DNA from 2 places in the Gordonia sp. 34D genome. Region 1 is predicted to be linked to the other one. Evidence: riboswitches for the same ligand, from Rfam matches in the RefSeq annotation. Region 1 holds a riboswitch; the other holds the start of a gene.

The links. Region 1 has a riboswitch for cyclic di-AMP ahead of AC1L34_RS10785 (transglycosylase family protein). Riboswitches for the same ligand answer to the same signal wherever they lie in the genome.
Region 2: linked by a shared signal. The riboswitch ahead of AC1L34_RS02895 (C40 family peptidase) and the one ahead of AC1L34_RS10785 (transglycosylase family protein) in region 1 are both predicted to bind cyclic di-AMP.

Annotation. Positions count from the first base shown of each region.
Region 1 covers NZ_CM155293.1:2,321,486-2,326,696, reverse strand. The annotation lists gene AC1L34_RS10795 (helicase-associated domain-containing protein) at 1-2,176, opposite strand, end outside; gene AC1L34_RS10790 (hypothetical protein) at 2,223-2,402, shown strand; gene AC1L34_RS10785 (transglycosylase family protein) at 2,648-3,283, opposite strand; cyclic di-AMP (ydaO/yuaA leader) riboswitch at 3,291-3,475, opposite strand; gene AC1L34_RS10780 (flavin reductase family protein) at 3,743-4,216, opposite strand; gene AC1L34_RS10775 (hypothetical protein) at 4,276-4,485, opposite strand; gene AC1L34_RS10770 (cold-shock protein) at 4,596-5,027, shown strand; gene AC1L34_RS10765 (DUF2771 family protein) at 5,141-5,211, opposite strand, start outside.
Region 2 covers NZ_CM155293.1:625,242-630,452, forward strand. The annotation lists gene AC1L34_RS02885 (DEDD exonuclease domain-containing protein) at 1-1,339, opposite strand, end outside; gene AC1L34_RS02890 (hypothetical protein) at 1,640-1,849, shown strand; cyclic di-AMP (ydaO/yuaA leader) riboswitch at 1,959-2,161, shown strand; gene AC1L34_RS02895 (C40 family peptidase) at 2,180-2,749, shown strand; gene AC1L34_RS02900 (C40 family peptidase) at 2,858-3,886, shown strand; gene AC1L34_RS02905 (peptidase MA family metallohydrolase) at 3,887-5,211, shown strand, end outside.

The DNA of each region.
Region 1 (5,211 bases):
GCCCCGTGCGCAGCGCCAGTTGGATGAGCATCGTGACGGTTTCGCCCGACGGTGTGCCCGAGGCTGCCGTCGTGACCGGACTGGCCGCCCGGTCGGCCGTACGCATGCGCGAGACGACTGCGGCAGCCTGTCCCGGTCCCAAGGCGGAACGACGAGCCGCGGGTGTCCCGGAGTGGGCGTGGGAGCGGACGCGCGCGCCACGGCTGCGCAGGTCGATAAGAGCACCTGCCGAATCTTCTCCCGCGGGAGCGAAACCAGCTTCGCGGAGGCGGTCGATTACTTCGCGCAACGGTGCCGCAGAAACGGCGACCGTTGGTGCCAGCGCCCGCAAAGCGAGGTCGGTGGCCGCGTCGGTGCGGAGAACTTCGGCGAGGGTGGCGGTGTCGTCGCAGCGGATAAACGACGACGCCAGGCCAACGCGCAACTGTCCGTGTTTACGGGCGACGTCGTCGATCAGGTAGGTGAGGGACTGCGGCATCGGCGTCCGCGAATGATCTTCCAGGAACGACGACAGTTCGGCGCTGCCGAGTCCGGTGTCCAATGCGCGTCGAATGCTGTCTTCGGTGATGCGGAAAACCGACGCGGCACCGCCGGATTCCAGGTCGGCGAGAAGTCGGAGGCGGTCGGCGGTCGAGGGTTCGAGGGGGCCGGGCACCATCACGGTGAGGTCGGCTTGGACGAGGAAGTAGTCGATCAGGTTGGGGAGCGAGCGGTTCATCGCTTCCACGACGGCTGCGGGCGCATCGTCGTCGGTGTCGGTGGCGAGCAGTGCGCGCCCCACGCTCGTGAGCGACCCGTGCGCGGTAAGCCCCAGTTCCCGCGCCTCCCGCACGGTTTCGCTGACGACGTGCAACGTGAAGCGGCGCAGTTGGCGGGGATGTCGCCACACGAGAACGCTCGTCAACGCGTCCAAGGTGACCGGGTGCGCGGGTGCGGCTTCGCTGAGGGGGTCGAGGATTTGGCGGCGCCCGGAGATGGCGGTGGCGTCGAAGAGTTCCGACGACAGTGCGGCGAGCGTATTGCCTTCGCGGTCGGTGTCGCCGATTTGCCAGGGTCGGCGCGGGAGGTCGAGCCAGGCGCGTGCCAGCCCCAACCATCGGCGCGTGCTGTCTTGGTGGGCCCAGGCGTCGACGGCGTCGGTGGGGGCAAAGACGTTGTCGGGCATGAGGTCAAGGCTGTCGGAGTCGGGGGTCCCCGAGCCGAGTAGCCGGTTCTGCGCGAGGAGTTCGACGAGGAGACCGACGCGGGTGACGGATTGTCCGGTGGTTTTGGCGAGCCTGCGGAGTTCACGGATTCCGATACCGCCGGATCGCAGGATCGCGGCGGGGGCCGAACCGAGTGCTTCGATGAGGTCGTCGGCGTGCCGCAGTAGTTCGAGAGCTTCACCAGCGCCGGCCGCGTCGACGGTTTTGGCGTCGAACCGGCCGGGCGAAGTGGTGGCGAGCGAGGGGGCCCGCAGACTCGCGGTCTCGAGCGGTGGCTGGTCGCGTAAGAGCTGAGCCACTTGCGGTGGCAGTTCGACGGTCTGCTCGTCGACTCGGGCCAAAAGCCCGCGCGTGATCAATTGTGGGACGGGCGCTTCGGGGTTGGCATTGGGAGCGGCATCGCGGCTGCGACCGAGTGCCGACCCTTTGGCGAGAGTCGTCAGGAGTTCCCGCTGGCGGTCGTCGGCGGCGTCGATCCGTTCGCGAATGGTTTCGGCCGACAGTTGCGACATCGGGCCCAGCAGGTTGTGTGCCCGCCAGGGAAGGGCGGCAGGTAGGTGTGCGCCGCCGAGCCAATGCGTGTGCTTCCCGCGCTTGAGTGGTCCGGTGCCCCACAGCAGTCCGCGGGCGAGGAGGAAATCTAGGCGCACATCGATCTCTGCGCGCAATGCGCGTTTTCCCAGGCGTTCGACGATGTCGTCGCGGCTGACGGGGCCCAGCAGTTCCTTGCGCTCGCCGATCTCAGCCGCCGCATCTAGGAAGGCTTCCAGGACGGCGTCGCCCAGCAGGTCGATGCTTTCGCCAGCCAGTGCGATCGACGCCGCGGACAGTGCGCGTTGCGCGAGGACACCGGTGCCGCGGGGTGGGGGAGACGCGAGGTCGGGCCGAACAATCAGCAGTTCCACTAGGGCTTCGTCGGAACGTGTTGAGAGATCATCGGCCAACCCGCGCAGCGGCAGGTCCGGGCTCATTGGGACAACGTTACCGCCGAGGGGAGCGGCATGGCACAATGAGGCCGTGGCTAAGAAGACTGGATACGTAGACAACGGTTGGCCGACTGAGATCGGTGACGAGCATGCAGTGACTGAACTGGTTGCGCACCTCGCGGGCGCACTTTCACCCTTTGGTGACACCGAGTTCCCCAAGGCTGCGGAAGATCTCCCGTTCATTCAGTCCAAGACGGTCGTCAACCGCTAACCAATACCTCAAAAAGGCCGACTAGCCAGGAATGGCTAGTCGGCCTTTTGTGCTCTCAAGCGATGACGGGAGCGGACCGCACCTCCCGCCTCCCCGCCGTTCTCGCATGATGCGTCGATTCCCGCACTATGTCCGACATAGTGCGGGAATCGACGCATCATGCGAGAACGAGGAGTGGGGGACGGGGAGGAGGTAGACGAGAGGCCCCCGACCATCGGTCGGGGGCCTCTCGTCTAGAGCAAGAATCAGCGGATGTTGTTCAGCAGACCCTGGTTCTGGTTGAACAGGTTGAGCTGTTCCGGAGTCAGCTTGTAGCCGGAGTTCTTCGCGGCCTTCCAAGCGTTGCGGACCTCGGGGCTCAGGTTCGAGTCGTCGACCTTTTTGTCGACCTTGGCAACAGCCTCGTCCGACGACTTAACGTTGTCGGTCTTCGGGGCGTTGTCGCTCTTCTGCGACGGGGCAAGCGGGTTGACCGGCTTGGCGGGCGTCGTGGGAGCGGTGCGCTGCGTCGGGCCGGACAGCGGGCCACCGCACGACGGCCATGCGCCCTTACCCTGGGTTGCCAGGACGCGCTCGCCCACGGCGATCTGCTGCTCGCGGGTCGCCTGATCTGCGGTCGGGGCGTACTGGCCGCCACCGTGGCTCGACCACGTGCTCGGGCTGAACTGCAGCCCGCCGTGGTAGCCGTTGCCGGTGTTGATGGCCCAGTTGCCGCCGGACTCGCACTGTGCAACCTGGTCCCACTCGGAATCGGATGCTGCCGAGGCGTGGCCGCCGCCCATCAGGGCTGCGCCGCCGCCGAGGATCGCGCCGGTGAGGGCAATCTTGGCGAAAGTCTTGGTGGTGGTGTTCGTCGACTGCTTTGCGTGACGTCCGGTCATAACGTTTTCTTCCTCTCTCCACGCGCCTACGAGGTGAGCTGTCGGGTTCGAGCGAGAGGTGCCCGGTCCGCACCGGCGTCACTGGTTGTGACGCCACTGGGACTTAACCCCAAGGTTGTCCACTTTCGTAGCCAACCGTCCCGGAGGATGTTGGGTCCCCCGTCCTCGCTCCTGAAACTGCAAATTGCGGGTGTTGCATCGGCGGAGCGAGGCTTGGCGCGACCGGTGCAACTGCGTTGGTGTGGTCACCAGGATGGCGACCGACACGAACACTACGGACTTGGCGGCGGCAGTTCACGTTTTCGCGAAGGCGATGTTAACGGCGAGTAGGGGCCGATTTCCGTGACTGTTGGCGTCTCCCCTGTTCAGGGCCTGATGGTCGGCCCGTGTCCGGTTCGTTATCCAACCGTTATGTGACAAACGTCACATCCAAATTGAGACGTCCGACACGGCTGCTTCTCAGGCTTGTGCCCGTCTCGATTCGAGGGCCCGGAAACTGCTCGCATGAAACACCAGGGGTTCAAGATCGGGGTCGCTCCGCAACGACTGGATCCGCAGCAAGATCAACAGATGGTCACCCGCGTCGATCTCGTTGAACACGGTGCAAGCCAGTTGCGCCGTCGCACCCGGAATGAACACCGCACCGGAGTCGTCGGTGGTTGGCCGCACACTGTCAAACCGCTGGGCGGGAGGGCCAGCCAGCTGCCGACAAATGTCGCCCTGGTGCGCGGCGAAGACGCTGACGCCCAGGGTTCCGCTGCGCAGTGCGGGCCAGGTTGTCGATCCTTTTCGGACGCAAACCGACACCAGTGGGGGATCCAACGACACTGTCGTGAACGCGCTCGCGGACATGCCGATCGGCCCATCCGATGCCTCCGTGCGGCGGCACACTGCGACGACGCCCGACGGGTAGGCGCTAAACGCCCGCTTCACCGTGGCAGTGTCGGTTGCGGGACGAAACGGTCGCTCGTAATGATCGACGCGGGCTCCGCTCACCGACTGCGCCGCCCCGACAGCAACGCAAAGATCAGCCCCAACAAGAATCCGAGGGGCGCGCACATGGCCAGCACGTAGACGATCGTGACGATGACCGTGCCGGTGTCGCGAACGGCGGGGAACAGCAGGGCGATGCTGGCGACCATGCCGATTCCGAAAAGAATGACGGCCGTCGCGAGCAAGCGCGAAGACTTCTGGGTCTGCATGGCATCAACGGTATCCCTGGCGGTAGAATCGCGTGCAGTGCGCCTCTGCTCGGACTGCCATCGGGCTCAGGCGCTTTTGTATGTGGCAGACCAGTGTGAGGGTGATCGTTGTGCCGACGGGCCGGGTGAAGTGGTACGACTCCGCAAAGGGGTTTGGGTTCCTGTCGCAGACCGACGGCGAGGACGTGTACGTCCGCGCCGACGCGCTGCCGGAAGGCGTTGGCGAGTTGAAGGTCGGCCAGAAGGTCGAGTTCGACATGGCTGCCGGACGTCGTGGGCCGCAGGCGCTGCGTGTGGCTGTGCTCGAACCTGCGCCCAGCGTCGCACGTAATACGCGTGAGGCGGCTCGAGAAGCAGGTCGTCGCGAACGCGACGCCGAGCGGCGCTCGCCTGATGAACTCCACGGTTTGATCGCCGATCTCATCACCCTGCTCGAAAGCAAAGTGCAGCCTGATCTGCGCAACGGGCGCTACCCCGATCGCAAGACGGCGCAGCGTATCTCCGAAGTGGTTCGCGGCGTCACGCGCGAACTCGACCGGTAACGCGCCGCCCAAACTCGTTCTCGCATGATGCGTCGATTCCCGCACTACGTCAGACGTAGTGCGGGAATCGACGCATCATGCGAGAACCGAGGGAGCGGAGCGAGCGGGGCTCGTTAGCCCTTCACTCCGGGGAGTTCGGTCATGTTGGGGATTTGGAAGCCGACGGGGAGGGTTCGGACGGCGA
Region 2 (5,211 bases), 1.7 Mb from region 1:
GTGCCGCCGACTCAAACCGATGCTGCTCGGCAAGCAAGTCGACGCGGTCGCGGAGAGCAGTCAACAGCGTGTCCGCCCGACCAGAGAGGAGTGAGCGGGCCGCTTCGACGCGGCAGAGGTAGTCGGGCAGGGTTTGGGGGCGCTCGCTGGCGGCGCGGCACACGCCAGGCAAAGCGGCGACCAACGGATCTGGCAGGGCATCAGCGGCGCCGCCGCCCTCGCAGAAGTGATGGGAGGCCTTCTTGAGCTCGGCGGTGCAGGTGCGGAGGCCGGCGGCACCGGAGATGACATCGGCGACGTCTGCGGCCAGTCCGCGGTTGGCAACCGGCCCCAGGGAGTCGATGCCGGGAGTGCGGGTGACCTTGAGTCGGGGAAAGCGCTCAGCCGTCAGGGTGATCCACCAACCGCGCGCAGGATTGCGTGATCGTCGGTTGTAACTGGGTTTATGGACACCGAGGAGCGTGAGCTCGGCGACGCCTGCCTCAAGTGCGTGCGCGCATTCAATGTGGTCGACACGCACGGCCAGCCCCACCATCTCGGCCATCCGTGCGCGTGAGTCGCTGCCGTTGAAATAGCTCGTCACCCGACGATGCAAATCGACAGCGGTCCCTATATAGAGGACTTCGTCGCCGGGGCCACGAAAAATGTAGACGCCGGGCCGGTGTGGCAGTGCCGCGGCCAGGGACCGCTTGGCGCGCATGGCGGCCGTTGCGCGAGGGAGGAACGTGGTCAAGTCGCCGACAGTGCTCACGCCTTGATTGCCGACGCGTTCGAGTAACCGATGAAAGACGTCGACGGTGGCGCGGGCGTCGTCCAGGGCGCGGTGTGTGGGCCGGACAGACACGTCGAAGAGTTCGGCGAGGGCCGAAAGCTTGACGCTGGGTGCCTCCTGTTTGCTCAGGATGCGACGTGCCATCACCACGGTGCACAGGGATGTGGTGAACGTCCACGGCAGATTCATCCGGGCCGCGCCCTTTCGAAGGAACCCCATATCGAATCGCGCGTTGTGGGCGACGAGAATGCTGCCGCGCGCGAACTCGAAGAATGCGGGCAGCACCTCTTCCACGCGGGGCGCGTCGTAGAGCATCGCGGTGGTGATGCCGGTGAGCGCCACGATTTGGGGCGGGATGGCACGGCCGGGGTCGACCAACGTGGCAAACTCGCCGAGCACTTCCCCGCCGCGAATCTTGACGGCACCGATCTCGGTGATGGCATCAGTCTCCGAGCTACCGCCGGTGGTTTCTAAGTCGACAACGACGAACGTGGTTTGGGCGAGGGCCGCGGTAGCAAACTCGGCCGACTCGGGGAGGTCGGCGAACGACATCTGTTCGACAGTCATGTGGGCACCGTACGACGACCCTCCGACACTCAGATGAAGCGACAAACAGATGAGGTGGCATTCCAGATAGCGGTGGCATGGAAAACGCCACGAGCGTTCTTACGCAAGGACCCGCGCACTCCACGGCGCTTTTGTCAGGGGGCGCTCGTAGTCTGCACTCCAAGTTGAATCCGCGACGAGGTGACGGACAAAACGACGGTATGGCCGGGAATCAGGGTCACCGAACGGAAATGAGAGGCAGATCACATGAAGATTGATTGTGGGCGTTGTCCGATGCGGGCGAGGGCCTGTGATGACTGCATGATGCAGATCTTCTTTGCTGGTACTACCAGCGAGTATGGGTCGTTCGGCCCATGCGAAGGTAACGGCCTCGAGTTGGCCGATGCCATCGATGTGTTCGCTGACACAGATTTGATCAGTGGAGACGTCGCGGAAGCCGCAAAGCAAGAAGTTTTCGCAGGTGAAGCCGATTTGTTGGGCCAAAGTGGTCGCACCCTTCGCGCCGTCTGATTTGGGCGCCGATGGCACGCCGGTGACGAACGGCTAGACATCGCGGGTGGGGTTTCGTAATCTTTTCGAGACCTTCCAGTTAGGGCTTCTTGGAGTAATCCGAGAGACCCGGAAGGACGCGCCTAATCGCCCTTACCAAAGAGGGCGAACCGGGGACCCACTTCCTCCGTGTGGCCGACGAGTTCAGTCGGAACGCGGATTGGGGTGAATCGCACCAACGTGAAGCCGCTCGCGGCTTTTGCTGGCGTGCGTAGGGCCATCTCTTCCGGCTCGAACCCGACAGCTAACCCGGTCGGCGATGAGGGAGAACAACAAGGAGTACGTGTTTTCGTGGCTAAGCATCGTTTGGAGCAGCCTAGTGTCGGTCGCAAGGCCGCCAAGTCCGCAGTCCTCGCCGGCTCGATTGCCATTGGCGGATCGCTGGCTTTCGCAGCTGCCCCCGCAGCAGACGCCGCGCCGATCACCATTCCGAATGTCGGCACGTTTGACATTCCGGGTCTGCCTCCGCAGGCAACCCCCAAGGCTCCGAACCTGAATCTCGGTAACTCGCAGCAGGCGCGCGCTGAGAAGGCGCTGCGCGCAGCTGAGTCGAAGATTGGTTCGCCCTACGTCTACGGTGCCGCTGGCCCCAATGCCTTTGACTGCTCCGGTCTCACCTCGTGGGCTTTCCGTCAGGCTGGCAAGACCATTCCGCGTGACAGCTACGGTCAGCTCGGCGGCGGTACCCCGGTTGCGGGCCTCGGCAACGCCAAGCCCGGCGATATCCTCGTCTTCAACGGTGGCGGCCACGTCGGCATCTACGCGGGTAACGGCATGTTCGTCCACTCGTCCACCGAAGGCGTCCCGGTGAAGAAGGACCGCGTCAAGGAGTGGAACCTCCTGAGCATCCGTCGCTACTGAGCATGACGACTGCTAACTGATTTTTACCGAGGGCGGGACGGCGTTTATCGCCGACCCGCCCTCGCCTGTATTAAGGACCGAGTACGAGTGAGCTCAACAAGTGCACCAATGCGGACGTTAAGGCGAGCCGCAGCACTGTTCGTCGCCGTGGTGGCGGCGTTGACAGTCATCGTCAGCCCGCCTGCCACCGCGGATCCGGCCACCCGATCCGCGGATCAGCTGCTCGTCAAGTACAAATCACTGTCGGAAAATGCGGAGAAGACGGCCGAGGCGATGAACGCCGCACAGGTCGAGTACGACAAGCAGCGCAAGATCGTGTCCGTCGAGCGCAAGAAGGCGTCCGTCGCCGCGAAGCAGTTGGCTTCAATGCAGGGGCAGATTGATGCCGCCCAGCGCAAGGTCGATGCGCTCGCACGTGTTAGCTACCGCGGCGCCCGCGTTAACCGCCTGTACGCGATGCTCGTTAGTGACTCCCCGCAAAGCCTGCTCGACAATATGTCGGGACTGGAAGTGATGTCGCGCCAGAGCGCGGCAGATATCCGCAGTGTCATCAAGACCGCCCAGACCGCCAAGGTAGCTAAAGCTACTGCCGAAAAGACCGCAAACACCGCGACCCGGGCCATCAACGACTCAGAGAAGAAGCGGGGCGAACTGCAAGCCAAGCAGGCTGATCTGCAGATTGAAGCCGTCCAGATCCGCGCGATCTACCAGTCGATGACCGGCAAGCAGCTTGCGGCGCTCCGTGGTCCCCGCTACAAATTTGACCCCAAGTCGGTACCGAAGGGGACCTCGCCCCAACTGGTGGCGGTTCAGGCGGCGATCTCGCGAATCGGTGACCCCTACGTGTGGGGTGCAACCGGACCCAACCAATTCGACTGCTCGGGCCTCATGTTGTGGGCATACCAGCAGGCTGGCCGCACTATTCCGCGAACCAGCGAGGCACAGCTCGCAGGCGGAACCCCCGTGGGACGAGACCAGTTGAAGCCCGGCGACCTCGTGATTTACTACCCGGGTGCAACCCACGTTGGCATGTATGTCGGTGAGGGCTATGTGGTCCACGCGTCGACATTCGGAGTCCCCGTGGCCGTTGTTCCGCTCGATAAGGCGGGCCCGTACAACTCCGCGCGACGGTACTGAGTGCGAACACGTCGCGTTGCCTGCGTGGTGCCGGTGCTGCTGGCCTTCGCGTTCCCGCTCGCAGCCTGCGGCTCCGATGCCACTCCGGAATCATCGTCCTCAGAGACGGTAGCGACCACCCAACTGAATCCGTTTGAGCAGCAGCGGTACGACGGGGTGACCGCGCTCCTCGATCAACTCTCATCGACACTCCGCAACGGTGACCGAAGCGGGTTGGCGGAGTTGGTAGACGGGGCCGCACGTCCCGAGTTTCGTCAGCACCTGGAAGTGATTGCTGACAACTTTGCCGACGTCGAGAAGCCTGCGGGGCGCAAGCCCCAGCACTCGCCCGTGGCCGCTGGTCCGCTCAAGGTAAAAGAGTTCCGTTACCGGGTGGCACCGCAGAACGGCCCGGAGCACCTGCTTGCAGACGACTTTGTCGCAAAGCTGGAGGCCGAGGGCGCGACAGACACTTGGGTGACGCCGGTCGACCTCGACTACGCACTCGGTGGCGAAGCTGAGCCGGGGCTCGACGAGCCGACTGTCACCTTGCATGGCAGCCTCACGTTCGCTCGTTATGGCGACGACTGGAAGGTTGTTGGGGAAGGCGGGTTGGCCCCCGATCCGACGCAGGCCTCTCGGGAGAACCCCAAAGCGCCGGATGTGGGTGCCTGGGAGTTCCCGGGGCTCGCGGCGACCGACGTCAAAACCAGCGGCGGCACGTCAACAGTGCTGTTCTACCGTGGTGCCGAGAATGAGGCCGCGAAGGTCCGGCAGCTCCTGCCCGCAGCAGTGGACGAAGTGACCGCGTTCTGGGGTAAAGACTGGGTGAAGCGAGTCGCGGTCATCGCCACCGCAACCAACGAGCAGTTTGCGGCCCTTACCCGCACCCGTCCGGGTGACACCGCCGCAGCCGCTGCGGCCACCGTGTTCACCATGATCGACACCAGGGCGGGGCAGGTGGTCGGCCAGCGAATCGTGTTGACGCCCGCCGCCCGAGGACTCTCAAGCGAGGCCCTTGCTGTGGTACTTCGGCACGAGCTCACTCACGTGGCGTCCCGTCTGACGACCGCGTCAAGCGCCCCCTTGTGGCTCACCGAAGGCGTCCCAGAGTATGTGGGTCGCAAAGGGACGTACGGTGACCTGATCGATGCGGCACCAGAACTCGCGGCTGCCGTCGCCGGAGGCAGCGTGCCGAAGGCGCTGCCGTCGGACGGATCATTCTCCGTGGAGACCGATGCGGCGCGGGTGGCCTATCAGAGTGCTTGGTCGTTCGCGGCGTACGTTGGCAAGACCTACGGCGACGAGAAACTGAAGAAGATGTATGTCGGCGTCGGTAAGGGCGG